One region of the Kribbella orskensis genome, then DNA from elsewhere that is predicted to be linked to it. Evidence: riboswitches for the same ligand, from Rfam matches in the RefSeq annotation. Region 1 holds a riboswitch; each other region holds the start of a gene.

Region 1 (10,062 bases):
GCAAGCTCCGGGTCGCGGCGAGCCCCTCAGTCGACCTGGACGCGCTGAAGCTCGGCCAGGAACTGATGCTGAACGAGGCGTTGAACGTGGTCGAGGCCTGCGACTTCGAGGTCGTCGGCGACGTAGTGATGCTGAAGGAGCTGCTGGCCGACGGCGAGCGGGCACTGGTCATCGCGCAGGCGGACGAGGAACGGGTCGTACGACTCGCGTCACCGCTGCTCGACCAGCCGCTGCGGGCCGGCGACTCGCTGCTGCTGGAGCCCCGCTCCGGCTATGTGTACGAACGGATCCCGAAGTCCGAGGTCGAGGAGCTGATCCTCGAAGAGGTGCCGGACATCGACTACACCCAGATCGGCGGCCTCTTCGGCCAGATCGAGCAGATCCGGGACGCGGTCGAGCTGCCGTACCTGCACAAGGACCTGTTCCTGGAGCACGAGCTCAAGCCGCCGAAGGGTGTTCTGCTGTACGGCCCGCCGGGCTGTGGCAAGACGCTGATCGCCAAGGCGGTGGCGAACTCGCTGGCCAAGAAGGTCGCCGAGAAGACCGGTGTCGAGGGCAGGTCGTTCTTCCTCAACATCAAGGGTCCCGAGCTGCTGAACAAGTACGTCGGCGAGACCGAGCGGCACATCCGGCTGGTCTTCCAGCGGGCCCGGGAGAAGGCCTCCGAGGGCATGCCGGTGATCGTGTTCTTCGACGAGATGGACTCGCTGTTCCGCACCCGCGGCTCCGGTGTCTCCTCCGACGTCGAGAACACCATCGTCCCGCAGTTGCTGAGCGAGATCGACGGCGTCGAGGGCCTGGAGAACGTGATCGTCATCGGTGCCTCGAACCGTGAGGACATGATCGACCCGGCGATCCTGCGGCCGGGACGGCTGGACGTGAAGATCAAGATCGAGCGTCCGGACGCCGAGGGCGCCCGCGACATCTTCTCGAAGTACCTGACCACCACGCTGCCGTTGCACGCCGACGACCTGGGGGAGTTCTCCGGGGACAAGTCGGAGACCGTGAACGGGATGATCCAGCGGGTCGTCGAGCGGATGTACACCGAGACCGACGAGAACCGCTTCCTGGAGGTCACCTACGCCAACGGTGACAAGGAGGTCCTGTACTTCAAGGACTTCAACTCCGGCGCGATGATCCAGAACATCGTCGACCGGGCCAAGAAGATGGCGATCAAGGCCTACCTGGACGAGAACCAGAAGGGTCTGCGGGTGCAGCACCTGCTGCAGGCGTGCGTCGACGAGTTCAAGGAGAACGAGGACCTGCCGAACACGACCAACCCGGACGACTGGGCGCGGATCTCCGGCAAGAAGGGCGAGCGGATCGTCTTCATCCGTACGCTCGTCTCCGGCAAGCAGGGCACCGAGCCCGGCCGCTCCATCGACACGGCCACCAACACCGGGCAGTACCTGTAACACCTGCCCACCACGCGACACCCCAGCCGCCCCGGTCCCCACGGACCGGGGCGGCTGTGCGTTGTCAGCTCAGGCGGAAACGCCGCGGAGCGGGCGGCTGCTGGAGGGTGGCTACTCAGGGGGTCGGACCGGGGTCTTCCCTGATCCGTCAGGTGGTGAAGCTGTCGTACCTTCCTGGGTATGGCGACGGACGAGATTCGCAAGGACCTGCGCGCCGCGGTGGCCGCGCGGCAGGAGCTGGGCCCGGAGTACGAGCCCGAGATCATCGACGCGTTCCTGGAGAAGATCGACGCCCGGATCGCCCAACGCCCTGTCGCTCCGGAGCCGGTCAGGACCGGGCCGCCGAGCAAGGAGAACGACCCCGGCGGCCTCGCCCTCGCGATCGTCTCCGTCGTGGCCGGTATCCCGATCACGGCCATCGCCGGCGAGATGGAAGGCACCTTCGCTGTCATCATCTGCTGGGGCGGCCTGGTCGGCATCAACCTGGCCCGCTCCATCTCCCGCTTCATCGCCCGCCAGCCGTAACCCGCCAGCAGATCGCCAGAACGGCTCACAGACGCGCCAGGATGCCCTTCAGGCCGCTCTCCACGTCCTCCGGCAGGTCGAGCAGCAGCCCGCGATGTACTTCGTACCAAGGCCCGAGCTGGTGCCAGTCGTGCGCCCGGCTGCGGAGCTCCGGGGTGACGCCGTACGTCTCGCTGACGCCCTCGGCGATGCCCGCCGGCGCGCCGTTGAGCAACCAGCACAGGTCCAGCGCCGGATCGCCGATCTCAGCATCGGTCCAGTCGATGATCCCGGTGATCCGCCCGTCAGCGACGAGCAGGTGATCCGGCCCGAGATCCGCGTGAACCAGTGCTGTCCGAACTCCACCGACCCGCTCCAGGAGCGCCCTGCCGGCAGCCTGCGCGGACTGCGGCAGCAGCGGCACAACCTGCGCCCGGGCCTCGTCGAGGAACACCGTCTTCTCCGCGGCCGCCGTCTCCGCGTCCACTGCGCCATGGGCGACGGCCTCGGCCGGATCCACCGCGTGGAGCGCTTTCAGGAACGACCCGAGCTCGCGGCCCAGCGCAGTACTGCCTGCTTCTAGTGGGTCCCCGACCATGAGACGATGGCGTACGCCGTACTCAGTGGGCTCGGGGACTGGCACGGGCAGCGGGAGTTGTGGCGCGAGCCAGGGGAGGAGGCGGGTCTCTGCGAGCAGGCGCGGGCGGACCTCCTCGCGGCGTGGTTCCCGGTGCAGCCAGTCGCCGTCCAACCAGGCGCGGCTGTCCCAGCCGTTGTCCTCGATCCTCATGCGAGGCTGCGGACGAGTGGACCGAGCAGGGCGGCGGTGTCGGGCATGAACGGCCACTCGGGGTCGTCCAGCCGCGCTACGAGCTCCGCGGGGGACATCCAGTCGCCCCACTCGACCTCCTCCGGCTGGTGCTTCACAGGGCCGTCCCAGACGCACGTGTAGAGGTAGGCGTGGTAGCTGGTGAACTCGTCCGCGTAGTCGCCCTCCGGCAGCCGGGCGAGCTCGACCCCGGCGATCCCCAACTCCTCGGCCAGCTCGCGCACGACCGCGTCGTACGGGTCTTCACCGGCCGCTACGACGCCGCCGGCCGCGAAGTCGTACCGTCCCGGGTAGACGTCCTTGGTGGGCGTTCGGCGGTGCACGTAGATGTCACCGGCCGTGTTCCGGACCAGTACTCCGGTCGCGCCGTGGCGCAGGTTGTCGCGCCGCATGACGGAACGTGGCGCGGATCCGCACACCCGGCCGTCGCTGTCCAGCAGTGCCACTTGTTCGTCCATTCGTGCAGTCTCACAGGTAACCCTGTGGACACAGCAACACCTTTAGTCGGCCCGACCGCGTAGGCTCGATCGCATGAGTGTTCGGCGGATCATGGGGACCGAGACCGAGTTCGGCATCTCGGTTCCAGGCCAGCCCGGGGCCAACCCGATGCTGACTTCCAGCCAGGTGGTGAACGGTTACGCACAGACGCAGCCACTGGCGCGCAAGACGAGGTGGGACTTCGACGAGGAGCACCCGCTGCGGGACGCGCGCGGCTTCGACCTGAGCCGGGAGGTGGCGGACTCGAGCCAGCTCACCGACGAGGAGACCGGGCTGGCGAACGTGATTCTCACCAACGGCGCCCGGCTGTACGTCGACCACGCCCACCCGGAGTACTCCGCACCCGAGTGCACGAATCCGCGCGACGTGGTGGTCTGGGACAAGGCGGGCGAACTGGTGATCATGGAGGGCGCGCGCCAGGCCCGGCAGATCCCCGGCGCCCCGCCGCTGAACCTCTACAAGAACAACACCGACAACAAGGGCGCGTCGTACGGGTCGCACGAGAACTACCTGATGCGCCGGTCCACGCCGTTCGCGTCGATCGTGCGGCACCTGACCCCTTTCTTCGTCAGCCGCCAGGTGGTCACCGGCGCCGGCCGGGTCGGCATCGGCCAGGACGGCAACGCGCACGGCTTTCAGATCAGCCAGCGGGCGGACTACTTCGAGGTCGAGGTCGGCCTGGAGACGACGCTGAAGCGCCCGATCATCAACACCCGCGACGAGCCGCACGCGAACCCGGACCGGTACCGTCGGCTGCACGTCATCATCGGCGACGCCAACCTGTCCGAGATCTCCATCTACCTGAAGGTCGGTACGACGTCGCTGGTGCTGGCGATGATCGAGGACGGCTGGCTGACCGACGACCTGAGCGTCGACCGGCCGGTCACCGCGCTGCACGAGGTCAGCCACGACCCGACCTGCACTCACCTGATGACGTTGAAGGACGGCCGCAAGCTGACCGCGGTCCAGTTGCAGACGGAATACCTCGAGCAGGCCCGCAAGTACGTCGAGGACAAGTACGGCGACGACGCGGACCGGCAGACCAAGGACATCCTGTACCGCTGGGAGCAGCTGCTCGACCAGCTGGCCACCGACCCGATGAAGCTGGCCGACCAGCTCGACTGGGTCGCGAAGCTGAAGTTGCTGCAGTCCTACCGCGACCGCGACGGGCTGGAGTGGGACGACCCGAAGCTGCACCTGGTCGACCTGCAGTACGCCGATCTTCGTCCGGACAAAGGGCTGTACTACAAGCTGGTCAAGGCCGCCCGGATGCAGCGCCTGGTCAGCGACGAGGAGATCCGGATGGCCGTCTCGCACCCGCCGACGGACACCCGCGCCTACTTCCGCGGCCGCTGCATGCAGCAGTACGCCGGGCAGGTGGCGGCGGCCTCGTGGGACTCGGTGATCTTCGACCTGCCGGGCCGGGAGTCGCTCCAGCGGATCCCCACGCTGGACCCGCTGCGCGGTACGAAAGCACATGTCGGGGCGCTGCTGGACCAGTGCGACACCGCGAGTGACCTGGTTCGCACCATTACTGGGGGCGCCGCCGGGTAGGGTCGCTGTAGAGGGTCGGTTGGGCGGCCCTCCACGGCGGTTCTAGGAGGTGTGTGCCATGGCGAAGGACGGCGGACAGCAGCACAAGCAGACGAAGCGCTCGTCGACCGAGGAAGAGGTCACCGAGGCCAAGTCGAGCGAGGACGTCGCTGAGCGCAAGGAAAGGCTCGACGACGATGTCGACTCGATCCTCGACGAGATCGACGAGGTGCTCGAGGAGAACGCGGAAGAGTTCGTCCGCGGCTTCGTGCAAAAGGGTGGGGAGTGAACCGCTAGATGACATTCGATGCCTCCGGCCGGTTGCCGGAAGCCTTCCTGACCCCAGGTGGCTCGTCCTTCATGGACTTCCTGGCCGGGCACGCGCCCGACCTGTTGCCCGGACGACGCTCCCTGGGGACAGGTGACCTGTCCAAGGACGTCCCGCACGGCACCACGATCGTCGCCGCCACCTTCGAGGGCGGCGTCGTGATGGCCGGCGACCGGCGCGCGACGATGGGCAACATCATCGCCCAGCGGGACATCGAGAAGGTGTTCCCCGCCGACGAGTACTCGTGCGTCGGGATCGCCGGCAGCGCCGGGCTCGCGGTGGAGATGGTGCGGCTGTTCCAGGTCGAGCTGGAGCACTACGAGAAGCTCGAGGGCACCACGCTGAGCCTGGACGGCAAGTCCAACCGGCTGAGCGCGCTGATCCGCGGCAATCTCGCGTTGGCGATGCAGGGCCTGGCCGTGGTGCCGCTGTTCGCGGGCTATGACCAAGACCAGAAGGGCGGCCGGATCTTCTCCTACGACCCGACCGGCGGACGGTACGAGGAGACCTCCTTCCACAGCGTCGGCTCGGGCTCGTTGTTCGCCCGCGGCGCGCTGAAGAAGCTGTACCGGGAGGGCATGTCGGCGACCGACTGCGTGACGGCGACGATCCAGGCGCTGTACGACGCGGCCGACGACGACTCCGCGACCGGTGGGCCGGACATGGCCCGGCGGATCTTCCCAGTGATCGGCGTGGTCACCTCGGACGGCTACCAGCGGATGCCCGAGGAGGAGGTCGGCGCGATCGTCGACTCCATCGTCGCGGCCCGGCTGCAGCGTCCGGACGGCCCGGCCGCACCGCTGACCTGAGCCCTCCCGCGCCTCGATAAGAAGGATTTCCATGAGCGTTCCGTTCTACGTCTCACCCGAACAGCTGATGCGGGACCGGGCCGACTTCGCCCGCAAGGGCATCGCCAAGGGCCGCAGCGCGATCGCCCTGCAGTACGCCGACGGCATCCTGTTCGTCGCGGAGAACCGGTCTCCGGCGCTGCACAAGGTGGCCGAGATCTACGACCGGATGGCCTTCGCCGCCGTCGGCCGGTACAACGAGTTCGAGAACCTGCGGATCGCCGGCGTGCGGCTGGCGGACATGCGCGGGTACTCCTACGACCGCCGTGACGTCACCGGCCGGGCGCTGGCGAACGCCTACGCCCAGACGCTCGGCGCGATCTTCTCCTCCGGCGGCGAGAAGCCGCTCGAGGTGGAGATCCTGGTCGCCGAGATCGGTTCCACCGCCGCCGAAGACCAGATCTACCGCCTCACCTACGACGGTTCGATCGCCGACGTCCGGGGGTACGCCGTGATGGGCGGCCCGGCCGAGCAGGTGGCGGACTACGTGGGCGAGCACTACTCGGAGGGCATCTCGCTCGCGGGCGCGCTCCGGCTCGCGGTGGACGCCCTCGGCCACGACGGCACCGAGACCCGGCAGCTCGAGCCGGACCAGATCGAGGTCGCCGTCCTGGACCGGACCCGGACCCAGGTGCGCAAGTTCAAGCGGATCTCGGAGGAGACGCTGGCCCGGATCCTGTCCGAGTCCAGGCCCGACACCTCCCCGTCCGAGCCGACCACGCACGCGGAGACGGCGGAGACGGTGAACGGCGGCACCTACGAGAGCGACTCCTCGTCCGCCGACGACGCCCCGGTGGCGCCGCCCGAGGACGACGCTCCCATCGCGCCGCCCGAGGACCCGGACACCGACCGCCCTCTGTGAGCGACCAGGAATCGTCCGCCGCGGGAGCACCTCCCGCGGCGGACGACGCTCTTTCGCGGCGGCCCCGGGCTGATGAGCGACCGCGGTCTGACGGCCGGCTTCCGGACAAGCAAGCTGATGGTTCGCGGCCTGGAGATCCGGAGGCTTGGGTGCTGCTGGACGAGAAGCCCGGGTTCGAAGGGTTCCTGACCGTCCGGCTGCGGCGCTACCGGCTGCCGGACGGCCGGGAGGTGGACTGGGATGTCTTCGGCCCGAAGCTCTCGGCTGGGATCACCGCGGGCATCACCGTGCTGCCGCTGACCCCGGAAGGCGGGATCGTCACCGTGCGCATGTTCCGCGCCGGCCCCGACCAGATCGTCACCAACCTCCCGGGTGGTCTGATCGACCCGGGTGAGGAGCCGGACGCGGCCGGTCGGCGGGAACTGGAAGAGGAGACCGGCTACACCTGCGAGTCCATCGAGGTGGTCGGTTGGCACTGGTCGTCGGCCTCGTCGGTCTACCGCAAGTACCTGGCGATCGCCCGCGGCTGCCGACCGGACGGCGTGCAGCACCTGGACGAGACCGAGGACTGCGTCCCGGTGGAACTCACCGTCGAGGAGTTCCGCCGCGAACTCCGCACGCCCGGCGCGATGACCGGCACCGACGCGGCGTACCTGACCCTCGACCACGCCGGCCTCCTGTGACCAGCGGCTTGCACGTCACTGGACTCGTCGGCGCGGCTTAATCCGTTTGCCGGGAGCGATCCAGAGCCCGAGGATGTCCGCGTGCTGATTGATCACTGGCCGCTCCGAGGCCTCCGGCTGACCACCGACCGGCTCGTACTCCGCCTCCCTGACGAGCAGGAGTTGTCGGCACTGGCCGATCTCGCCGCCGGTGGGGTCCACAAGGCCGGCGAACGCCCCTTCCTGACCCCCTGGACCGATCTACCTCCCGCCGAGCGAGCGCGGTACGTCCTCCAGGGGTACTGGAGCTGCCTCGGCAGCTGGACTCCGGACGACTGGGCCCTCGACCTGGGCGTGGTCCAAGGCGACCAACCGATCGGTTTCGTGACGCTCAGGGCCCGTGAGTTCGCCACCCTCCGCGAGGTGAAGACCTCGTCATGGCTCGGCCTCGCCCACCACGGCCAAGGCCTTGGCACCGAAGCCCGTACTGCGCTGCTGCACCTTGCGTTCGAGGGACTCGGCGCTGAGGCGGCACTCTCGGAGGCGTTCCAGGACAACCTCGGGTCCCAGGGGGTGTCCCGCAAGCTCGGCTACCTCCCGGACGGCATCTCCCGCGACGTCCTGCACGGCGAGGTGGTGATCTCGGACCGCCTCCGGCTGACCCGCGAGAACTGGCAGCAGGTCGACCGCCGACCGGTCGAGATCTCCGGGCTGGACAGCTGCCGCGAGTTCTTCCTCGCCGCGGACGGGGCCGGGGGAGCGGAGCGGTAAACTCTACTACGGACCGCTACTGGCGTTGAGGTGGTGTACCACCGGGGAACGGTCCGTCGGCGGATCCGTCGACCAGCAGCCGCGCGCCTGGGCCACCCGACCTGTTCGTCGACGCCCGAAGGAGCGCGCCATGACCTCTCCCAGCAACCACACCCTCACGTTCTCGAACCCGGACGACCCCAAGTCCGCGCCCCGCGAAGCCGCTCGGCTGATGGTGGGGACGGACCTCGCCGCGGAGATGGTGGCGAAGGCCGCCGAGCGCGCGAAGGCGTTGAAGGACGCGACCGGGGTCGAGGCCTGCCTGGCGACCGTGCTGGTGGGGGATGACCCGGCGTCGGCGACGTACGTCCGGATGAAGCAGAACCGCAGCAAGAAGGCGGGCATCGGCTCGCTCAGCGTGGTCCTGCCCGCCGAGACCACCACCGAGGAGCTCGTCGCCGAGCTGCGCAAGCTCTCGGAAGACCCGAAGGTGCACGGGATCCTGCTGCAGCACCCGGTACCGGCTCACATCGACGAGCGTGCCGCATTCGAGGCGATCGACCCGGCCAAGGACGTCGACGGGGTCACCATGCACGCTTTCGCCGCGATGGCCTTTGGTGAGCCCGGGTTCCGCTCGTGCACGCCGGGTGGAATCATCCGCCTGCTCGAGGCGTACGACGTACCGCTGGCCGGCGCCCACGCGGTCGTCATCGGCCGCAGCCCGATCCTCGGCAAGCCGGTCGGGATGTTGCTCCTGGCATCGAACGCGACGGTCACCTACACCCACTCGAAGACCCGCGACCTGGCGGACATCGTGAAGACCGCCGACATCGTGGTCGCGGCGGTCGGCAAGGCGAACTTCGTCCGCGGCAGCTGGCTGAAGCCCGGCGCGGTCGTCATCGACGCCGGCTACAACGAGAACAACACCGGCGATGTCCACTTCGAAGAGGCCACCCTGGTAGCCGGCCTCATCACCCCAGTCCCGGGCGGAGTCGGCCCCATGACCATCGCCCTCCTCCTGGAACAAACCGTCGCCGCCGCCGAGGCGCAGACCACCACCGCCTGAGGGGCAGAATCCGAGACGGCTGTCCGTCTGTTGGCGGGGCTGTCCTAGGGTTGAGGTAGGTAGGGACGACGAAACCAGGAGGCAGGCGCTGTGGCGGTACGGGCGATCCGGGGTGCCACCCAGCTAGAGGTGGACGAGCGCGAGCATCTGCTCGATCGGTCCGCGGAGCTGGTCCGGGCGGTACTCGAGGCGAACGATCTCGACTCCGCGGACCTGATCAGCATCCTGTTCACCGTCACGCCGGACCTGCACTCGGAGTTCCCGGCGGTGGCCGGCCGGCAGATCGGGCTGACGGACGTCCCGCTGATGTGCATGCAGGAGATCGACGTGCCGCACGCGCTGCCGCGGGTGGTCCGGATGATGGTGCACGTCGAGACGTCGCGCTCGCGGGAGAAGATCCAGCACGTCTACCTGCACGGCGCCGTCAGCCTGCGCCCGGACCTCACCGGCGCCCAGTGAAGACCCCAGTGAACGCCCCAGTGAGCACCGCAACGGTGGTCGACCGATGACCGAGCTCCGCGGTCCGGTCCGGATCGTCGGCACCGGCCTCATCGGTACGTCGATCGGCCTGGCGCTCGGGCGGCTCGGCGTCGTGGTCGAGCTGGTGGACGCCGACCCGGACAACGCACTGATGGCGGAGCGGATCGGCGCCGGTTCGCGGCTGGTCCAGATCGAGCCGCAGCTGGTCGTCGTCGCAGTACCGCCGGACCACGTCGGCGCGGTGATCGCCGAGCAGCTGCGCCAGACCGACGCGGTGATCACCGACG
Region 2 (10,062 bases), on a different contig from region 1:
GCACAAGGTGGACCTCGGACACCAGGTCTGGATCTCGGACACCGAGTCGGGATCTCGGACACCGAGTCGGGGCCTCGGACACCGAGTCGGGACCTCGGACGCCGAGTCGGGCCCTCGGACGCCGAGTCGGGCCCTCGGACACCAGGTCGGGGCCTCGGACACCGAGTCGGGGCCTCGGACACCGAGTCGGGGCCTCGGACACCAAGTCCGGGCCTCGGACAGGAAATGACCTGTTCCAGGTCCCCATACGGTGTCCGAGGTCCCCATAACCGCACCCCCGGCTGGCACACCCCCGAGATGGTGTCCGCCGTCCCCACAACTGCACGGCACGACGCCGCCGGAGGATCCGGGCCGGGCGGCGGGCTCTCGGTAGCGGACTGTTCGGCCGCTGGCGCCTTGCAAGACGCCAGTCGGCGAACAAGACGCCAGAGGCACCTCCGACCCGAGGCTGACGACCCGAACGTCGGTACGTCGGTCGTCGGGCGCGGGGGAGACTCGGCGTACGGGCGTGGAGCGGGCGATCCGCCGTGCCGCGGGTGCCGCCGGGGCCGTGCCGCGGGGAATCCGCCGGGCCGCGCGTGCCGCGGGGAATCCGCCGGGCCGCGCGTGCCGCGGGGAATCCGCCGGGCCGCGCGTGCCGCGGTTTGGGTCTGGGGGTGGGCCGAGGTCGAAGTTGACGGCGGTTGTGGGGGTTGGCGCCGGGCCGGTGGAGGAGGGGACGGGTTGGCCGTCGTGGTTGTTACTGCTAATTTAGCAGTCAGTAGCTCCGACCTCCTGCCTAGAAGGCTGCGACGCGAGAAGGTGTTCTTTGCCCACAGCGGAAGAGATGCTCAGTACTGCGTCCGTGGTAGCCCTCGGCGGCTGCTTGCAGAAGGTGGCGCCGGACCTGCGGTTCACCGCGCTGCGGGCTGCTCCAGGCAAGCTGGCGGACGCCTCCTTCAGTGAGCGGGGTCAGTTGGTCAGGGACGCCCTGCTGGCGGATCTGCCCGCGGGATTCAAGCCGCTGGCGGAGATCTTCCGCGCTGCGCTGGAGGACGACGCGTTCACCGGCTGGATGATCTGGCCGATCACCGAGGCGGTCGCAGTACGGGCCGTGGAAGCGGAGGAGTTCGAGGCCGGCCTCGGACTGCTCGCCGACCTGACGCCCAGGCTGACGGCGGAGTTCGCGCTCCGCACGGTGCTCACGGCCGACCTCGATCGGACTCTGGCTGTCGTGCAGACGTGGACAGAGCACCCGGATGAGCATGTCCGGCGCCTTGCCACCGAAGGCACGCGACCGCGCCTGCCCTGGGCCAAGCGAGTCCCGCAGTTGCTGGAGAACGTCGAGGCCACCCGGCCGATTCTCGAGGTACTGCGCCGCGACGACTCGGCGTACGTGCGTCGCTCGGTCGCGAACCACCTCAACGACATCAGCCGCTCCGACCCGGCGCTGGCGGTCGAGATCGCGGGCGGCTGGCTGGCGGATCCCGAGGCGACGACACCCCAGTTGGTCCGGCATGCGCTGCGCACGCTGATCAAGGCCGGTGACCCTGGAGCCCTTGCCCTGTTGGGATTCGGGCAGCCGATTGGTCTGGTCGTCGACGGGCCGGTCCTGGCGGTGGCGGGCGTGAGCGTGGGTGAGACCCTGGAGTTCGAGTTCACCGCGCACAACGAAGGCGACGCCGAGATGCGACTGGCGATCGACTACGTCGTCCACCACGTCAAGGCGAACGGCACGCTCGCGCCGAAGGTCTTCAAGCTGACCACCCGCACCCTGGCGCCGGGGGAGTCCATGACCCTCGGCAAGCGGCACTCGTTCAAGCCGATCTCGACGCGCAGGTACTACCCGGGCGAACACGCCCTTGAGCTCCAGATCAACGGCCGAGGCTACGGCCGGTCCACGTTCACCCTCTCGCTGGAAGGCACCCGATGACCATCCCCACCCCTCCCGACCCGACCGCCGCCGAATCCGCGAAGCACCTGCCGCACGCGATCACGACGTACCTGCGCGAGGCCGACCCGGCGCACAAGGCCAACGCCCACGACCTGCTCTCCGCCTTCGCCCTCGACGCGACCGTCATCGACGACGACAAGACCTACCGCGGCCACGACGAGATCCACCACTGGCGCGAAACCGCCGCCACCGAGTACACCTACACGGTCGAACTCACCCACGTGGAGAAGTTCGACGACACCCACTACGACGTCACCAACCACCTGGAAGGCAACTTCCCCGGCGGCGTAGTAGACCTCATCTACCGCTTCACCCTCAACGACGAAAACCTCATCACCACTTTGGAAATCGCCCCCTGACCGAACTCCCCGCTTGCTAGGGTGCGAGCGGGTCGTGACTGGCGTCTCGAGATGGATCAACCATCGGGAAGCGACCCCGTCATCAAGACGTCGTGCCGTGCGCCTGGGCTTCTGGAATCGATCTGGGAGACACGGCATGGTCCAGTACTCCGACCCGGCGCCTCGGCTCGTCGGCATCGTCAACATCACCACCGACTCGTTCTCCGATGGCGGCAGGTTCCTGACCCCTGACGACGCGATCGCCCAAGCGCAACGCCTGCGAGCGGCGGGTGCCGACATCGTCGAGCTCGGGCCGGCGTCGAGCCACCCGGACGCGGAGCAGGTGAGCGCGGCGGAGGAGATCCACCGGCTGGCCGACGTCCTCGATCAATTGATCGCCGACGGCATCCCCGTGTCGGTGGACTCCTTCCGCCCCGACACCCAGCGGTACGCCGCCGCGCGGGGTGCGGCTTACCTGAACGACATCCAGGGCTTCCCCGACCACGACAGGTACGACGAACTCGCGGAACTCCCGTGCCGGCTGGTGGTCATGCATTCGGTCCAACGCCGAGGACCGGCCACCAGGAAGGTGACTGATCCGGAGGACATCTGGACGGAGGTCGAGCAGTTCTTCACCGAACGGCTGGCCGCACTCGAAGCCGCGGGCGTCAGCCGCGATCGCCTGATCATCGACCCAGGTCTGGGCTACTTCCTCGGGAGCAATCCAGAACCATCGGTGGCGATGATGGCTGCGCTCGGGCAGTTGAAGGCGCGCTTCGGGCTGCCTGTCCTGGTCTCACCGTCGAGGAAGTCGTTCCTCCGAGCCCTCACCGGCAGCGATCTCGCCGCCATCGGCCCGGCCACCGTGGCAGCAGAGTTGTACGCCGCGTCGCAGGGCGTCGACTTCATCCGCACCCACGATGTCGCGGCGATCCGCGACGCACTCACCGTGTTCGGTGCTCTGACTGCGCGCAGTCAGAGCACCCCTCGGCGAGATACCGGCCGCAGGACCAGTCGAACTCGTCGTACCCGAAGCTGATCCCGTGCCGCTTGCCAACGGACTCGAGCACACTGAGCGCGGCAGGCACAACCTCGCGGCCGATGCCGTCACCAGGAACAAGGGCGATCCGATAATTGGTCATGCCCTGTCAGACCAGGACAGGGACCCGCGGGTGGTGGTGGTCGTGGGCGGGGTGTTAGGTGGGTGGTGACGATCCGGAAGGGCTTGAGCCATGAAAATCGGTCTGCAGATCCCGAACTACACCTGGCCCAACGGCGCCCCGGCCCTCGGGGCGGAACTCGCGGAAGTGGCGAGCACGGCCGACCGGGCCGGCTTCAGCTCGATCGCGGTGATGGACCACTTCTTCCAGATCCCCGGCGTCGGCCCGGTCGAGAACGACATGCTCGAGGCGTACACCACGCTCGGTTTCCTGGCCGGCCACACCGATAGTGCACGCCTGTTCACCCTGGTAACAGGCGTGCACTATCGCGATCCCGGCCTGCTCGGCAATGCGGTCACCACGCTCGACGTGCTGTCCGAGGGCCGCGCGATCCTCGGCATCGGCGCGGGCTGGAACGAGGAGGAGTCCCGCGGACTCGGCTTCGCGTTCCCGCCGGTGGCCGAGCGGTTCGAGCGCCTCGAGGAGACCCTCCAGTACCTGTTGCAGCTGTGGTCCGACGACGACGGGCCGTTCCAGGGCAAGCACTACCAGGCCGAGCGGCTGCTGAACGTCCCGCAGTCGCTGAGCCGGCCGCACCCGCCGATCCTGGTCGGTGGCGGGGGAGAGAAGAAGACGCTGCGGCTGGTCGCGAAGTACGCCCAGGCCTGCAATCTCTTCAACACACCCGACCTGGAGCACAAGCTCGACGTGCTGAAGCGGCACTGCGAGAACGAGGGCCGCGACTACGACGAGATCACCAAGACCGTCTACCAGACGCTCGACCTCGGCGAGCACGGCGAGAAGAAGGACCAGCTGATCGACGAGCTCGGCCGGCTGCACCGCCTCGGCTTCAGCGAAGCGATCGGCTTCGTCCCCGGCCTCCCGCGCCTCGACCCCCTGGAACGCCTTGGCCTCGAGGTCCTCCCGGTAGCCGCCCTCTTCTGATCACCTGCCTTCTGGAGGGCGGCCACGCGGAGGGTCAGCCGGCGATCACCGCGACGCCGAGGCGGCCGCCGTCGACGTCGAGGACGGTGCCGTGGACGAATGCGGCCTGGTCGCTCGCGAGGAAGACCGCGGCGTCGGCGATCGCCTGCGGCGCGCCGATCCGGCCGTGTGGCGTACCGGTCATCATCGCGGTCGCCGGGTGGTTCGGATCGGTGTGGACGACACCGGGAGCGATAGCGTTCACCCGGACCCCGGACGGCCCGAACTCGGCCGACCAGGCGCGCGTCAGAGTCTCCAGAGCACCCTTGCTGGCGGCGTAAACCGCGCCGACCGGGATGCCCAGCCGCGCCACCCAGGAGCCGAGGTTGATGATCGTGCCGCCGCCGGCCGCGACCATCGCGGGCGCGATCGCCGCGGTCAGGAAGTACGGCGACTTGACGTTCACCGCGTAGACGGTGTCGAAGGTCTCCTCGTCGGTCTCCGTCGTCTTCCCGCCGTCGATCGCGCCGGCATTGTTCACCAGTACGTCGATCCGTCCGCCGAGCAGCCGGGTGGCCGCCTCGGCCAGCTCGTTCGCGGCCGCCTTCGTGCCGTTCAGGTCCACCGCCACGAAGTCCGCCTGGCCACCGGCGGCGCGGATCTCGCCGACCACCTCGTCACCGCGCTCCTTGTTGCGCCCGGCAACCACGACGTGGGCGCCCTCGGCGGCCAGGGCGACGGCGATCGCCCGGCCGATGTTGCTGGTGGCTCCGGTGACCAGAGCCGTCTTGCCTGCCAGTCGCATGGGGTTCTCCTCAGAATCCTAGATTGGACCGTTGGGTCCACAGTAGCGTGTCGATTGGACTGCTCGGTCCAGGGGGTGGGGTCGCGCTAGGCTGGCGGGCATGGAGCGAGTGCTGACCGCCAAGGGGGCGGCGACCCGGCAGCGGATCGTCGAGGGGGCCGCGCAGCTGATCCGGGTCGAGGGGGTTCAGAACGTCGGTCTGGACGACATCCGCGGGGCCAGCTCGACGAGCAAGAGCCAGCTGTTCCACTACTTCCCGGACGGGAAGGCGGACCTGATGCTCGCGGTGGCGCAGTACGAGGCCGGCCAGGTGATCGCCGACCAGATGCCGCAGCTCGGTGACCTCACCACCTGGCGCAAGTGGCAGGCCTGGCGGCGCCGGGTGATCCAAGTCTACGACGCGCAACGGCAGGCGTGCGCCCTGTCAGCCCTGACCGCCCAGCTGGGTACTGCGAACCCGGCCACCAGAGACATCGTCAACGCGCTGACCGACGAATGGCACGCCTACCTGGCGGTCGGAGTACGGGCGCTGAAGGAATCCGGCGAGATCGACGCCCGCGTCGACGTGGCGAAGTCGGCCAGCGCCATCCTGGCCGCTGTCACCGGCGGCGCGACCCTGCTCCAGTCGACCGACCGCCTCAGCTACCTGGAAGACGCCCTCACCGAGGCGCTGGACGGCCTCCGCCGACCTCGCCGCTGAGCAGCCTAGGCGTCCTCGCCGCTGAGGAGCCTAGGCGTCCTCGCCGCTGAGGAGCTCCAGGCGTCCTCGTCGCTGAGCGTCAGCCCTCCGGGACGGGCTTCTTGCCTTCGCGCCATTCGCGTTCGAAGGGCAGCCGCCAGGCCCGCGGCGCGATCAGCTGGTGGATCGCGTTCGGACCCCAGGTGCCCGGAGCGTACGGCTTGACCGGCGGCGGGTCCTCCAGCAGCAGCGTGGAGTTCTCCCAGAGCGACTCGATGCCCTCGGCCGTGGTGAAGAGCGTGTGGTCGCCGCGCATCGCGTCCAGGATCAGCCGCTCGTACGCCTCCAGTACGTCGCCCGCCGTCTCCGTCTCCTGGGTGGAGAACTGCATCGACAGCTTCTCCAGCCGCATCCCCGGTCCGGGCCGCTTGCCGTAGAAGGACAGCGACACCCGCGACGAGTCGGCCAGGTCGAAGGTCAGGTGGTCCGGCCCCTGCGAGCCGACGCCCGAACCCGCCGGAAACATCGTCTTGGGCGCCTCCTTGAAGGCGATCGAGATGATCCGCATCCCCTCGGCCATCTTCTTGCCGGTGCGCAGGTAGAACGGCACGCCGGCCCAGCGCCAGTTGTCGATCCCGACCTGCATCGCGATGAACGTCTCGGTGTCGGAGTCCGGCGCGACCCCCTCCTCGCTGCGGTAGCCGCCGTACTGGCCGCGGACCACGTGCTCGGGGTGGATCGGCAGCATCGAGCGGAAGACCTTGTTCTTCTCCTCCGAGATCGCCCGGGGCTCCAGCGCGGTCGGCGGCTCCATCGCGACGAACGCGAGCACCTGCAGCACGTGTGTGACGACCATGTCCTTGAACGCGCCGGTCGGCTCGTAGAAGGTGGCACGCTGGTCCAGGCCGAGCGACTCGGGGATGTCGATCTGGATGTGGTCGATGAAGTTGCGGTTCCAGATCGGCTCGAACAGTCCGTTGGCGAACCGGAACGCGAGGATGTTCTGCGCCGCCTCCTTGCCCAGGAAGTGGTCGATCCGGAAGATCTGCGACTCGTCGAACGTCTCGTGCACGAAGTCGTTCAGCTCGATCGCGCTCTGCAGGTCGTCGCCGAACGGCTTCTCCATCACCACCCGCGCCCGGTCGACCAGGTCGGCGTCGCGCAGCATCTGGATCACCGAGCGCGCGGCCTTCGGCGGCACCGACAGGTAGTGCAGCCGGCAGGTGTCAGGTCCGAGCGCGTTCTCCGCCGTCTTCACCGCGGCCGCTAGCGCGTCCGGTCCGGCCGTGGTCGGCACATACTCGAGCCGGTCGGAGAACTGCGCCCACTCCTCGTCGGTGATCTTGTGCGTGCCGAAGGTGTCCACCGCCACCCGCGCCCGGGCCCGGAACTCGTCCGACGTGAGCTCCTCGGTCGCAGTACCGATGATCCGTACGTCGGGGGCGAACCTGGACTGCTGCAGATACGCCAGGCCCGGCAGGAGCTTGCGCTTGGCCAGGTCCCCGGTGGCGCCGAACAGTACGATCACGTGCGGTGCGAGCGGCTCCGGATCACGCCGCGACGGCCGCGAACCTGGCGCCGGATAGGCGATCGTCTGGGTACGGGAGTCGGGCATTCTCGGGGTCCTCCTACAGACGACGCCACAAACGGCTTCAGTGTAGGTCAGCGGAGCCGCGCTGCCTCGAAGATCGCCTGGGCGAAATCATCGGTACTCCTGCTGCAGGAGTTCCAGCTGCGCCTGGTCGGCCCAGTCGAAGTACAGCGGGTTGCTGACGGTCGATCCGCCCTGCCACGCGGCTCCCCGGCCGCCGAAGATGCTCAGCTTCACGATGTTCATGTTTTGAAGCTAGGTACGCGGCCGGCCGCTCCGCGCCCGTCAGATGACGCTGGGCTTGTACGTCACTGGCCGGTGAGCGGTCCGAGCGCCGCCGCCAGGTCGCCGCGCGCCCTGATCCCGAGCTTGGGGAAGATCCGGTGCAGGTGCGTGCTGACCGTCCGGTGGGACAGGTAGAGCCGCTGGCCGATCTCCCGGTTGGTCAATCCCTCGGCAGCCAGCTGCGCGATGCTCAGCTCGTGCGGGGTCAGGTGGTCGCGCGCATCCGGAGTACGGCGTGGGCTCGTCTCGCCGGCGGCGCGTAGTTCGGCGCGTGCTCGCTCGCTCCACGGGATCACGCCCAGCGCGTCGAAGGTCTCCCGGGCGGCCCGCAGGTGTACCCGGGAGTCGGCGGTACGTCGATGGCGCCGCAGCCATTCACCGAACGCGAGCTGGACCCGGCCGCGCTCGAGCGGCCAGCCGCTGAGGTCGGCATCCAGGGCCGCCTTGAACAGGGTTTCCGCGTCGTCGCCTTCCGCGAGGACCGCACTGACGTAGCGCAGGCCGATGTGCAGAGCCGGCGAGGTGGTCGAGGCCGCCGCCTGCTGGAGGTCCCGGACGATGTCCTGCATCTCGGCGATCTGCCCGCTGCGCACGGCCGCCTCCGCCAGGTCCGCGACGACGTAGCACCGCAGTGCCACCTGGTACGCCGGGTCGGCTGGATCGTGGATCCGGCGGAGATCCGCGAAGGCATCGGCGTACCGGCCTTCACCGAGTGCTGTCAGGCCCCGGGCCAGCTGAACAGTGGCCAGTACTGGTCTGGCGCCTGCAGCGATGCCGACCTGCTCCGCCTCCGCCGCCAGGCTGGTGGCCGCCTCGTAGTCACCGCGCAGGGCGGCGATCTCGGCCTGCACGGCCACAGCCAGCCCATACATGAACTGCTGGTTGGTCTCCCGGCCGAGCCTCGCCGCCTCCTCCGCGGCGGGCAGCGCCACGGTGAGGTTGCCGAGCCGGGTCGAGCTCCAGGCCTGGACGGCCAGAGCCCGCGTCAGCAGCCCGAGCCTGCCCTGGGGACGCAACCCGGCGACCGCGCCGGCGGAGAACCGCGCGGACAGCTCGAACGCCCCGATCTGCAGCGCCGCGCTGCCGAGGAAACGCTCCACCTGCGGATCGCCGCCCGTACTACCGGCGAGATCCATCAACCCGACCGCGACCGCGGGGGTGAGCACGTCCACCTCGACCTCCGTACCGAGCACTGTCGCGGCGGCGGCCAGCACTTCCGCGACCGAGTCGCCGTCGTTGAGCGAGGCAACCAACAGGCTCGTCCTGGTTGCCGCGGGCAACGTGGCGGCCCGGGTGCCGAAGGCCTGCTCGAGCTGCGCGTTCAACGGCAAGGTGGCCTTCAGCAACGAATCTGGGAAGACCGTGCCGGGCACTCCAGCCGCCTGGCCACGAAGGCGAGTACATCGGCGCTGACCTGGTCCAGCCAGTGCACGTCTTCCGCGATCAGCACCACCGGCGTCTCCGCGGCGACCTCGGCCAGCAGGTTCAGGACCGCCAGCCCGACCAGGTAGAGGTCCGCAACGGCGCTGTCGGCGAGACCCATCGCGCTTTGGAGCGCGTCGCGCTGGGGACCGGGCAGGGTGTCGAGACCCGAGCGGATCGGGTGAAGGATCTGGTGCAGCCCGGCGAGCGGGAGGTGCTGTTCGGCCTCGGCCCCGGTCGTTCTCATCACCCGCAGGCCGGCGGCCGCCGCCAGCGCACCCGCCTCGGCGAGCAACGCCGACTTCCCGATCCCGGCCTCGCCGGACAGGAACAGGGCGGCGCCGCGATCGCGGATTCCGCTGACCAGGTCGGCCAGCAACTTCGACTCCAGCTCCCGCCCGAACAGCGGCAGCCCTGCCACTCCGCCGACCTCGGGCATCGCCCGCCCCCTCCGTGACTCGCCGTCTCTGCTGCCTCAGAGCAGGCTAAAGCCCTTCCCCGGCATCACTCTTGGTGCCGGTGCCGGTGCCGGTGCTGTGGTCGCGGACGAGCGGACCGCCGGTGGCCGGAACGGACTTGGACGGGATTGCGATCGCACTCGAGGCCGCTCTGGTGTCAGCGAACCCGACGGACTGACGGGCAGACTCACGGTATGCGTCGCACGGCGCCCGACCGTCGCACTATCGCGCTGCGCAGGGCGGGCGCCGTTCGGCGCCGTGAGTACGGTGCGGTCAGGCGAGCGCTTTGGCCTTGAGGGACTCGTACTCCGCCTGCGTGATGGTTCCGGAATCGAGCAGCGCCTTGGCGCTCGCGATCTGCTCGGTCGGGGCCTGGGAGGAGCCTGCAACCTGCTGGATGTACTTGTCCTGCTCGGCCTGGCGCTGCGCAACCGCCTGCACCTGCCGCTCGGTCATGCTCCGGCCCC
Region 3 (10,062 bases), on a different contig from region 1:
GGGCGGAGGGGATCATTCCGACGCCCTTGTGGCTCGTCCTGGCGGTGATCTCCGTGGTGATCTTCCTCTACATGTTGTTCTTCGCCGATCATGGGGAGCGGGCCAAGACGCAAGCCTTGATGATGGGCAGCGTGACAGTTGTCATCACCTTGTTGCTGCTCCTGCTCGTGTTCTTCAACCATCCGCACGGCCAAGGCGTCGGCAGGCTGCAGCCGACGGCGATGGAACGATCCCTCCGCCAGATCGACTCCGAGCTCGCGATCGTCGGACTGGACCTGAAGCCTCCGTGTGATGCAAATGGCCGAGCAAACTGAGAACCGGCCCGCATCCGGCTTCGACCGCTGGCACGAGTTGCTCGTCGCCGTGCTCCTGGTGGTGGCTGCCGTCGCCACTTCGTGGAGCAGCTACCAGGCGACGCGATGGAACGGCGAGCAGGCCAAGGCGGCAGGCCGCACCGGAGCCATCCGGATCGACGCCGCCCGGTCGTCCAGCTTGGCCGAGGCGCAGACCCAGGTCGACGTAGCCACCTTCATCGCGTGGGCCGATGCGGACCGCCGCGGCGAGAGCGAGCTCGCCGTCTTCTATGTGAGCCGCTTCCGCCCAGAGTTCGCGAAGGCATTCGACGCGTGGCTCGCGACCAAACCCTTCACGAACGCGAGCGCGCCGAAGACGCCCTTCGCGATGCCCGACTACAAGCTGGCGGCTCGGGCTGATGCCGATCGGCTGGACCTGGCGGCCGAGGCATCGGCGACCGAAGTGAGCCGCAACATCCAGCGAGCCAGCAACTATGTCCTGACGGTTGTGCTGTACAGCGTGGTCCTGTTCTTCGCCGGCATGAGCACCAAGATCGTCAGTCGCCGCGTCCGCGCGTTCATGCTCGTGACTGCCTGCATCGTGCTCCTCACGGCCATCGCCTGGCTCTTCACGTTCCCCGTCAGCCTGCAGGTCTGACCCCGCGTCCTTGGTTCGGAGCACCTGCTCGGCCGCGCGGGCTCAGCCCCTCGCCTGACGGAGGAGCGGGCGTGCGGCCTGCACCTCCGCAGTACGTGGGTTAGGGGCTCGACGAAGGCCCGCCCCTGCCTTCGACCGACTCAGGTCTTGAGGACGAGGGTGGTTCGGTCAGCTTCGCGGAGTGGGGCGAGGGTGTCGGCCTCGGCGGCGATCGCGTCGCGTTCCGCGGCGGTGATTCGGTCGAAGGGCTGCACGGTGAACTGGATGCTCTTGCCGCGGCGTTGTGAGGTCCATACTCCTTTGGCTTCGCCGTCGACGAGGACCAGGCCCGGCGCGCCGACCGGACGCCAGAGTCGCCTGCGCAGGTCGCGATCCGGGAGCAGCCGGTCTCGGTCACGCTGTTGCAGGAAGGGATCCTGGGCGGGGACCAGCCGGACTCCGGCCGGTTCGGGTGGAGAGGCCAGCGCTTCGACGTCGGACGCGAGCAACCACTCGACAGGGCGCCGTTTCGCGTTCACCTGAACGAGTTCCGGCGCGATCAGCTCGAAGATCGCGCGTACGTCGGACAGGCTGCGCAGGGTCCACTCGGCGAAGCTCTGGTGGGAGGCCGGCCCGTAGCAGCGAAGGTAGCGTCGCAGGAGCTCGGCCTGGGCGATGTCCTGGTCGACGATCCCCGCTGGTTCACCGAGCCATTGGTCTTTACGGGCAACGAGAGCGTCGGTCATCCGGCGGGTGTCCGCGAGACAGGCGATCCCGAGCTGACCCATCGCGCGGAAGAGAGGTTCGGGGAGATCGGCGTGCGCCCCGGACGGGCGTTCGAGGTCACGGATCTCCTCCATCCGCCGGGCGAACTGCTGGCGGAAAGCCTCCACCTCCAGTTGCTGGCCGTCCAGTACTTCCCGCGCAACCTTCGCGGCGTGCTCCACCAGACTTGCGAGCGGCACATCCAAGGACGTGGCCCAACCGCCGAAGGAGATCCGCCACGAGTCCTCTCCGGTGGGCATCGCGCCCGTGGTGAAGACAGCCGCGTCCTGAGTAGGCACCAGGTACGGCGCGCCGCGCAGCGACCAGATCGCCAGCAAGGTCTTGTCCTGCTTGAGTGCCTGGTCGATCCCGGCGAGGCTCACGTCCGCGACCCGGGCATGCAACGCGAGGGAAGCGGTCTGTCGCGGCGTCTCCTGAACCCCGGCGGCGGCAACCGCCTGAATCATCGAGCCGGCCGGGAGCCGCTCGGCCAGATGGTGACGTGACAGCCGGAACGCAAGGATCTGGTGTCGGTCCACACCCAGCATCGTCGCCTGTCCGCTGCCACCGGGCAAGGAAGATCAGTCGCGCCTGCGGTCGTAGGTCGCAGTACCGGAGCCGGCTGGTGCGGCGTCAGATGGTGATGGTGACCTTGGCCTGGGCGTGGTGGGTTTCGAGGTAGGTGATGGCGGCGGGGACATCTGCGAGGGCGTAGCTGCGGTCGATGGCGGGGGTCAGTTGGGACGACTCGGCCAGCGTCTTGAGCGTTGTCAGATGTTCCAGGGTCAGAGGGGTGGAGAAGTCGATCAGGCAGTGGCGAACGAAGCGGGACTGCAGTTTGGCCTGGAGGAGGATGCGCATCGGGCCGACCACGGAGCCGCCGGTGAAGGTGCCACCCCCGGAGAGCACGAGGGTCCCGGACGGGGTCAAGCAGCGGCGCAGGTCGGCGAGGGAGCGGTTCGCAACGAGGTCCAGCACGACGTCGTACGGGCCTCCGTTGCGAGTGAAGTCCTCCTTGCCGTAGTCGATGACGTGGTCGGCGCCGAGCGAGCGGACCAGGTCCACGTTCCTCGTGCTGCAGACGCCGGTCACCTTTGCGCCGAACGTCTTGGCGAGCTGTACTGCGAACGTCCCCACGCCACCTGACGCCCCATTGACCAGCACGCGTTGCCCCGCTTCGACCTTCGCCACATCGCGCAGGCCGAACAGCGCAGTACTCCCCGCCAACGGAATAGCCGCCGCTTGCTCGAAGGTGAGGTTGATCGGTTTCAACTCCACCAGGTCCTCCGGCGCGCACACGTACTCCGCGAAGGCGCCGTTGGCGTCGCCGAGATCGCCGTACACCTCGTCACCCGGGCTGAACCGCGTCACCTCGGGCCCGACCGCTTCCACCCGCCCGGCGAAGTCCCGCCCGCGGATCCTGGCCTTGGGACCCTTGCGCCCGAAAGCCGCGGGCAGCATCAGGCGTGCCAGGTACGGGTCGCCCCGCATCACGTGCCAGTCGTACGCGTTGACCGAGCTCGCGCGCGCCCGGACCAGCACCAGGTTGCTAACGGCAACCGGCTTCTCGACCTCGCCGAACTCCAGCACGTCAGGTGAGCCATACCGATCCTGGACGATTGCCTTCATTGCGTACTCCGTGACGCTGGTTCGGTGCGTGCGTTGTCCGGAGGCTCCGGCCTACTCGTGACGGTAGGCGTCCGCCGGCACCACAGCCATCAGGGACAACCCCCATGCCCCCACGGATCTCATAACCTGGGTGTCCGCAACTACCTGACGAGAACGGCGAGGACTGAGATGGCGCTTCGGTGGTACACAACGGTGATCAACTGCCTGGATGTGCGCAAGCAGGCCGCGTGGTGGGCGGAGGCGCTCGAGTGGCAGCTCGTCCATGAGTCCGACGACGAGTGCGTGATCATTCCGGGGTGGGTGGATCAGAAGGTGATGCAGGAGACGCCGTGGGAGCGGATCGGGCCGGGGCTGGTCTTCGTCACCGTTCCTGAGGGGAAGACGGTCAAGAATCGGCTGCACATCGATCTGGCTCCGCACACCAGCCAGGACCGGGACGCCGAGATCAGCCGGCTGGAGGGCCTCGGTGCCCACCGGGTCGACGTCGGGCAGGCCGACGACGCGTCGTGGACAGTGCTCGCGGACCCCGAAGGCAACGAGTTCTGCGTCCTCAGCTCCCGCGATTCCTGACTACGGTCAGAAAACACAGACAAAGTCGGTGCCCGACTACAGTGGGGGCACCGCGACTGGCGAGGGTGGGGTACCACCGGGGAGCGGGTTCTGAAGAGTGGCGTCGTCCGCCTGGGCGCCTTCGGTCGAGGTAACCGGAGGCAGCAGATGGAACTGCGGTACGGCATGAATCCGCATCAGCCCGCGACGATCACACCACTTCAACCAGGCCGTACGCCGTTCCGCGTGGTGCGCGGGGAGCCGTCCTACATCAACGTGCTCGACGCGCTGGGAGCCTGGCAGCTCGTCCGGGAGGCGAGCGCATGCTTCGACAGGCCGGCGGCGGCTTCGTTCAAGCACGTGTCCCCGGCGGGTGCCGCGCTGGCGGGCGAGGTTGATGCCGGGATGAGATCGACCTACGACCGCGGAGACGTCGGCGCGGTGACCAGCGCCTATGTGCGAGCCCGCGACGCCGATCCGAAGTCGTCGTACGGGGACTTCGTCGCCGTGTCGCACCCGGTCGACGCCGAGTTGGCCGCGTTCCTCCAGCGTCTTGCCTGCGACGGGATCATCGCTCCGGCGTACGACGAGGGCGTGGTCGGGACGCTCGCCGGGAAGAAGCGAGGGACTTTCCTGGTCCTGGAAGGTGATCCCACGTTCGAGCCGCCGACGGAGGAGGTGCGCGAGGTGTACGGGCTGCGCCTCACCCAGCAGCCGGACGATCTGCCGTTGGACCGATCGCTCTTCGACGGGCAGCCCGGGGCCGACGATCTGCTGCTGGGGATGATCGTGCTGCGGTACACCCAGTCCAACTCGGTTGCCTTCCTGAAGGACGGGATGGCCCTCGGCATCGGAGCCGGGCAGCAGTCGCGGATCGACTGCACCCAACTCGCCGGCAGCAAGGCGCAAACGTGGTGGTTGCGCCGCCATCCCGAAGTACTCGCCGAGACCTGCCGGCCTGGCATCAAGCTGTCAGACCGTATCGCTCGGCAGCTCGCGTTGCTGGACAGCTTGGGGTCCACCGAGCGGGACGCCTGGTTGTCGCACCTCACCGACGTGAGCATGGTGTCGGACGGCGCGATCCCGTTCCGCGACAACATCGACGTTGCCCACGGCTACGGAGTCCGCTCGATCGCCGAGCCCGGCGGCTCACTCCGCAGTACAGAGATCATCCAAGCCTGCAAGGACAACGGCATCACCCTCACCCAAACCGGCATCCGCCTCTTCCGCCACTAAGAGGAAAACCAAGTGGAGGTGCGAGGGGCATTCAGCGGACACTGGTCGGTGTGATCGAGGATGCGATACAGGTGGCGCGGGCGTTCGTTCGTGAGCGATTCCCCGAGGCGCGGAGTGCGTGGCTGGGTGGGAGTGTGGCTCGGGGCACGGCGACGGCTACCTCGGATCTTGATGTCACGGTGTTGCTCAACGGACCGCCGGCGCCGATGCGGGAGTCGGTGGTGTACGGCGGATGGCCGGTTGAGGTGTTCGTGCATACGGAGAAGTCGCTTGCGTACTACTGCGAGAAGGACCGCCAACGCCGTCAGCCGACCATGATGCGGCTGGTCGGGGAGAGCATCATCCTGGTGGACACGGACGGCTCAGGAGGACGACTGCAGGAGTCGGGCCGAGCCGAGGTGGCTGCCGGTCCCCCGGCGCTGCCCGACGACGAGCTTCAGCTATTGAGGTACAAGGTCACCGATCTGCTGGAGGACCTGATCGGTGCTGACGGCAACGACGTACGGACGGTGGTCGCCGCCCTGCTCGGGCAGGACGCTGCGGTGTTGCTCTTGACGGGTGCTCAGCGGTGGAGTCGCACTGGGAAGGGTCTGCTGCGCGAGCTCGCCGCATACGACGGGGAACACGGCACCAACCACGCCAGCGCCTTCCCGGCAGCAGTCCGAGCGGCCTCTGCCGGCGAGGCGGACCAACTAATCGACCTCGCCGACGGTGTTCTGGCTCAGAATGGCGGCCGCCTCGTCGACGGCTTCCGCCTCTCCGGCAGCACCCGAGACGCAGACACCGACTAGCAGCCTCGACTCACGACGCTGCGGTCTCCTCGAGGACCTCGATCTTCACCTTGGTGTTGAAGTCCGCGCAGGCGGCGAGCAGGGCCGCGGCCGACAGCGTCTCGGGGCCGAAGACCGCCGGATCGGGCAGGAAGCGCACCAGCGTGCCCGCTGTGTCGCCGCTCTCGATCTCCGTCGCGGGACCCGGCGGAAGACCGCGCTCATACCGCTGGACCCAGCCGCGGCCGTCGACGCGACGGTTCGTGTGGGTCAGCCATGAGCTCAGCGCGGCGACCACCGACATCCCCGACCGCGGCCGCCCGTCCGGCAGTACCTCGGCGTCAGGAACCCCGTAGAACCGCAGATCTCGCGTTGCCATGATCGGCTTCACCATCGGTACCCCGGCCTCGTCGTACCGGGTGTCCGTGCCGCGCCCGTTGTCCTCCACCGAGATCGACCCGTCCCCGTGCAAGACCACCCGCGCCCAGGTCGTCGTCCCCTCCGGAGCGGCCTCGTCCACCGGATAAGCCAGTACTTCGAGCGCCAGGTGGAGGAGCCCACCCTCGGCGTACTGGTCGGCCGAACTCCTGATCTCGGCGATGTGCGCGGGATCGACGGCGGAGGCCCAGTTGTGCGTCGTGATCAAGTCCACGACCCCACCGTATCCACCGGCAAGTGATTGCGCCTAGGCGGCGGACCACCCGAGTTGGGCAGGTTCTACCGATGAAGGCACTGGGGGTTCATGGGCGACGACCGCGCGAACACTCTGCTGTACAAGCAGCGATCCCGCGCTGATAGTCGGCGAGAACCTCGTCGATCACGTGCTGGGCGTTCGCGGCGATGCCCTTGTTGGTCTCGCGGTAGTAGGGCAATTGGATGAGCGCCATCGACAGGGCACGGCCGCGGCTCCGGATCCAGGTGGCGTCATCCACTGCCAGCGCCTCGCGGAAAGCCGGGCGGGCTGAGGCGGGCAGCAGGTTCCAGGCCGGGATCAGGTCGCAGGCAGGATCACCGAGGCCCGCGGTGGCGAAGTCGAGTACTGCGGTCAGGCGACCGCCGGCCGTCAGCAGGTTCGACGGCATAAGGTCACCGTGCACCCAGACAGCCTCAGCGGCGGGTGCTGCAGCCAGCGCCGATTCCCAAGCAGCCAAGGCGGTCTCGGTGTCGATCCAGCCCTCGAGCTGGACGAGCGCCTCGCGAGTCCCCTTGTCCTCCAGCTCGAGCGGACCGCCCCGGTACGCCGGAGGTCCGCCCGGCAGGTCGACCGCCCGGAACGCCCGGACGAACGACGCGAGATCCTCCGCAAGTCCCGCGGGATCCTCCACCGCCCCGGCAACGGCGATCGAGCCCTCGATCCAGCGCTGCACCGACCACGGCCACGGATACCCCTCGCCCGGTTTCCCCATCCCCACCGGCGACGGAATGGCCACCGGCAGCAGCGGCGCGAACCGCGGCAACCACTCGAACTCCTTCTCGATGTCCGAAACGCCACCTTCGATCCGCGGCAACCGCACGGTCAACGAGTCCCCGAGCCGGAACATCGCGTTCACCGTCCCGCTCGACGGGATCTCCTCGACCCCCAACCCGGCCCACTGCGGAAACTGCGCGGCCACGAGCCGAAGTACGAGCGCCTCATCGATCTCAGCCTCACCGGCATGCATCTTCACGCCCCCATCCCACCGTCAGCCACCCCACGCTGTCGAACCGAATTCAGAACTCGTGGCGGCGACGTAGGTGGCGGGGGCGGCCGTCGGGGTCGTAGAGGTGGTCGTAGAGGGGGCGTGCCCAGAGGGACTGGAGGTGGGTGACGTGCTCGGGGTTGTGGTGGCGGAGTTGGCCTGGTGGGCGGGGGCCGTGCTCGCCTGAGGCGTGCCAGGAGTCCAGGGCGGTGGCGGCATCCTTCAGCTGGTCGAAGCCCCCGAGCGGGTCCAGGGCGGGCTCGGTGCCGAGGTGTTCGGTCCAGAGCTCGGTGCGGAGCGAGGCGGCGAGGTCGGAGCTCACCAATGAGCAGGTGAGTTCGCTGTCGTTGGTCCAGGAACGGCGGTTGAGATTGGCCGACCCGCACGCGAACCACTCGTCGTCTACGACGCACACCTTCGCGTGCACGTAGATCGGCACTCCCTTGTCGTTCTCCAGGTCGTAGATCCCGACCCGGTTCGGCGCCGTCGCCCGTAGCATCCGCAGCGCCTGCAGTTGCCCGTAGCGAGCCGGCGGACCGCTGAACCGTTCGTCCTGGTCCGGATACCGCGGTACCACGGCGATCACCAGCAGCCCCGGCTCCCGTTCCAATGCCCGGCAGATGCCCTCGGCAACCACCTCGGACCACAGATACTGATCCTCCAGGTAGATCAACCGCCGCGCCCGCCCGAACGCCTTCTGATACCCCCGCGCCACGCTGTACTCGCCCTTCGCCGCGAACGGGAACGGCGGGTGCTTGTGCCCGTACGTCCGCAACACCTGTACTGCGTGCTCCCCCACCGCCGGCGGATCCGGGAACGTCTCGGGCAGCGTCGACGGACGACGCGGCATCCGGGCCTTCCGTTGCACCAGCACCCGGTACGGCGTACGGCGGTCCAGCGGGTGCGAGTCGTCCCACCGTTCCACGAAGGTGCGCAGGAGATCCCCCACGATCGGACCACGCAACTCCAGCGCGACGTCGTGCCAGGGCGCGCGGGATCCGTACCGCTCGCCCATCGGCGCCTGCTGGGGATCACCGTGATGGCGGGCGTCGTCCCGGCGCTGGTGGCTCAGGTCGATCCCGCCGACGAACGCCAGGTCCAGCTCGGGTGCGCCGCGGTGCCGGATCACGAACAGTTTCTGGTGGTGCGAGGCCATCCGGCGGACCCGCTGGTCGAGCAGGACCTCGCCACCGGCCTCGTTGAGCTCCCGCCCGAGCCGCTGGTTCTCCTGCGCGTTGAACTGCAGGTGGTCCGAGTGCGATCGCCAGAGCAGGCCGCGTACCTCGACCCCTGACCTGGCGAGGTCGCAGAGCACCTTGCCGACGGTCGGCCCGTCGGGGTACATCGCCTCGTCCGCATCGCCGCGCCAGTCGGTGAAGTACACCCGGTCGCCGGCCTTCAGCGCGCACAGTTCGTCGTACAGGCGCTGGAAGTAGACGGCGCCGTGGACCAGCGGCCGGACCAGGTTCCCGTCGGTCCAGGAACCGTCCCGGTCGATCTCGGTGGCCGGGTTGCCCCGCTCCTCCGGCGTCAGGAACCAGTCGCTCATTCAGACCGAGTACCCGCTTGACGCGATCCCGAACGGCGCGATCCCGAACGGATGAGAGGCTGGACGGGTGGACTGGATCAGACGTAGGGCCGGCTCCGTGCTCGCAGTGTCACTCTTCGCACTGCTGGGCTGGAGCTTCGTGGTGGGCACCTCGATGCCGAGCTGGTTCGACTCCCGCGAGGACTGCGCGCTGACCCTGCACCGCACGGAGAGCTACGACATCACCGTCACCAGCCAGTGGTTCCCGCCGCGAGCGGCGTGCGACTTCGGCGGCGGTGACGTCGTCCAGTTCATCTCGCCCACCAAGTCGGCCATCCTGACGATCGCGCTGATCCTGATCGCCGTGGTGGTCCCCGGCAGCCTGTACCTCGTCGCCCGCCGCCTCTTCGAACCTGCCGGGGTGATCCGCTCGGCCGAGGCGGTCGACCTTCGTGCCCGGCAGATCCGGCATCTGGTCACCGGCGGGACGGTCAGCTTCGTCCTGATCGCCGCCTTCACCTTCGGCAATGTCTTCGCCCTCGTTCTCGGCGGGCCACTCGGCGGCTTGGTCGGCGCGCTCGCGTTCGCGCTCCTTCTGTCGGCCGTGGCGGCCTCACTCGACCGCCAGATCGGCCCGCTCCCGAGTACCGCGCTGGACTCCCGCCGCCGAGGTGTCGCGGTCGGCCTGGGCACGTTCGCCGCGATCTTCGCCGCGACTGCACTGACCGGAGACCTTCCGTTCTTCCGTTTCTGGGCCGCACCCGTCGGCGCCATCGCCTCGGTCGTACTGGTCCGGATGCAGTGGACTCGACTAGCCCGGCGGTCCGATGGTGGAACCGGCGACGGGAACACAGTCGAGGAAGATCTGCTGGGCGGTCCGCGGTCCTGACGCGGTGATCTGGTCGACCAGCAGGCGAACCGCCCGGCGACCCAGCTCCCGCCGAGGTACCTCGAACCCGCTCACCTCGGGCCGATC

What was found. Region 1 has a riboswitch for ZMP and ZTP ahead of EV644_RS25730 (bifunctional 5,10-methylenetetrahydrofolate dehydrogenase/5,10-methenyltetrahydrofolate cyclohydrolase). Riboswitches for the same ligand answer to the same signal wherever they lie in the genome.
Region 2: it holds a riboswitch for ZMP and ZTP, as region 1 does, so the genes downstream of both, folP (dihydropteroate synthase) here and EV644_RS25730 (bifunctional 5,10-methylenetetrahydrofolate dehydrogenase/5,10-methenyltetrahydrofolate cyclohydrolase) in region 1, are expected to answer to the same signal.
Region 3: it holds a riboswitch for ZMP and ZTP, as region 1 does, so the genes downstream of both, EV644_RS35650 (5-aminoimidazole-4-carboxamide ribonucleotide transformylase) here and EV644_RS25730 (bifunctional 5,10-methylenetetrahydrofolate dehydrogenase/5,10-methenyltetrahydrofolate cyclohydrolase) in region 1, are expected to answer to the same signal.

What each region holds. Positions count from the first base shown of each region.
Region 1 covers NZ_SLWM01000010.1:198,906-208,967, reverse strand. The annotation lists gene arc (proteasome ATPase) at 1-1,415, shown strand, start outside; gene EV644_RS25775 (hypothetical protein) at 1,596-1,940, shown strand; gene EV644_RS25770 (phosphotransferase) at 1,966-2,709, opposite strand; gene EV644_RS25765 (NUDIX hydrolase) at 2,706-3,206, opposite strand; gene dop (depupylase/deamidase Dop) at 3,280-4,800, shown strand; gene EV644_RS25755 (ubiquitin-like protein Pup) at 4,859-5,068, shown strand; gene prcB (proteasome subunit beta) at 5,077-5,916, shown strand; gene prcA (proteasome subunit alpha) at 5,948-6,817, shown strand; gene EV644_RS25740 (NUDIX hydrolase) at 6,967-7,500, shown strand; gene EV644_RS25735 (GNAT family N-acetyltransferase) at 7,582-8,250, shown strand; ZMP/ZTP riboswitch at 8,256-8,350, shown strand; gene EV644_RS25730 (bifunctional 5,10-methylenetetrahydrofolate dehydrogenase/5,10-methenyltetrahydrofolate cyclohydrolase) at 8,381-9,295, shown strand; gene aroH (chorismate mutase) at 9,386-9,754, shown strand; gene EV644_RS25720 (prephenate dehydrogenase) at 9,801-10,062, shown strand, end outside.
Region 2 covers NZ_SLWM01000009.1:112,370-122,431, forward strand. The annotation lists gene EV644_RS24005 (DNA alkylation repair protein) at 809-1,912, shown strand; gene EV644_RS24010 (nuclear transport factor 2 family protein) at 1,909-2,292, shown strand; ZMP/ZTP riboswitch at 2,317-2,408, shown strand; gene folP (dihydropteroate synthase) at 2,429-3,310, shown strand; gene EV644_RS24025 (LLM class F420-dependent oxidoreductase) at 3,504-4,376, shown strand; gene EV644_RS24030 (SDR family NAD(P)-dependent oxidoreductase) at 4,411-5,160, opposite strand; gene EV644_RS24035 (TetR/AcrR family transcriptional regulator) at 5,261-5,860, shown strand; gene zwf (glucose-6-phosphate dehydrogenase) at 5,940-7,454, opposite strand; gene EV644_RS47240 (hypothetical protein) at 7,542-7,676, opposite strand; gene EV644_RS24045 (LuxR family transcriptional regulator) at 7,739-9,088, opposite strand; gene EV644_RS45505 (ATP-binding protein) at 9,055-9,576, opposite strand; gene EV644_RS24050 (SHOCT domain-containing protein) at 9,869-10,062, opposite strand, start outside.
Region 3 covers NZ_SLWM01000021.1:114,718-124,779, forward strand. The annotation lists gene EV644_RS35625 (bestrophin-like domain) at 1-314, shown strand, start outside; gene EV644_RS35630 (hypothetical protein) at 298-951, shown strand; gene EV644_RS35635 (DNA glycosylase AlkZ-like family protein) at 1,092-2,234, opposite strand; gene EV644_RS35640 (NAD(P)-dependent alcohol dehydrogenase) at 2,329-3,324, opposite strand; gene EV644_RS35645 (VOC family protein) at 3,493-3,894, shown strand; ZMP/ZTP riboswitch at 3,937-4,018, shown strand; gene EV644_RS35650 (5-aminoimidazole-4-carboxamide ribonucleotide transformylase) at 4,042-5,109, shown strand; gene EV644_RS35655 (nucleotidyltransferase domain-containing protein) at 5,160-5,900, shown strand; gene EV644_RS35660 (ATP-binding protein) at 5,911-6,531, opposite strand; gene EV644_RS35665 (aminoglycoside phosphotransferase family protein) at 6,620-7,540, opposite strand; gene EV644_RS35670 (phospholipase D family protein) at 7,590-9,107, opposite strand; gene EV644_RS35675 (hypothetical protein) at 9,175-9,975, shown strand; gene EV644_RS35680 (LacI family DNA-binding transcriptional regulator) at 9,898-10,062, opposite strand, start outside.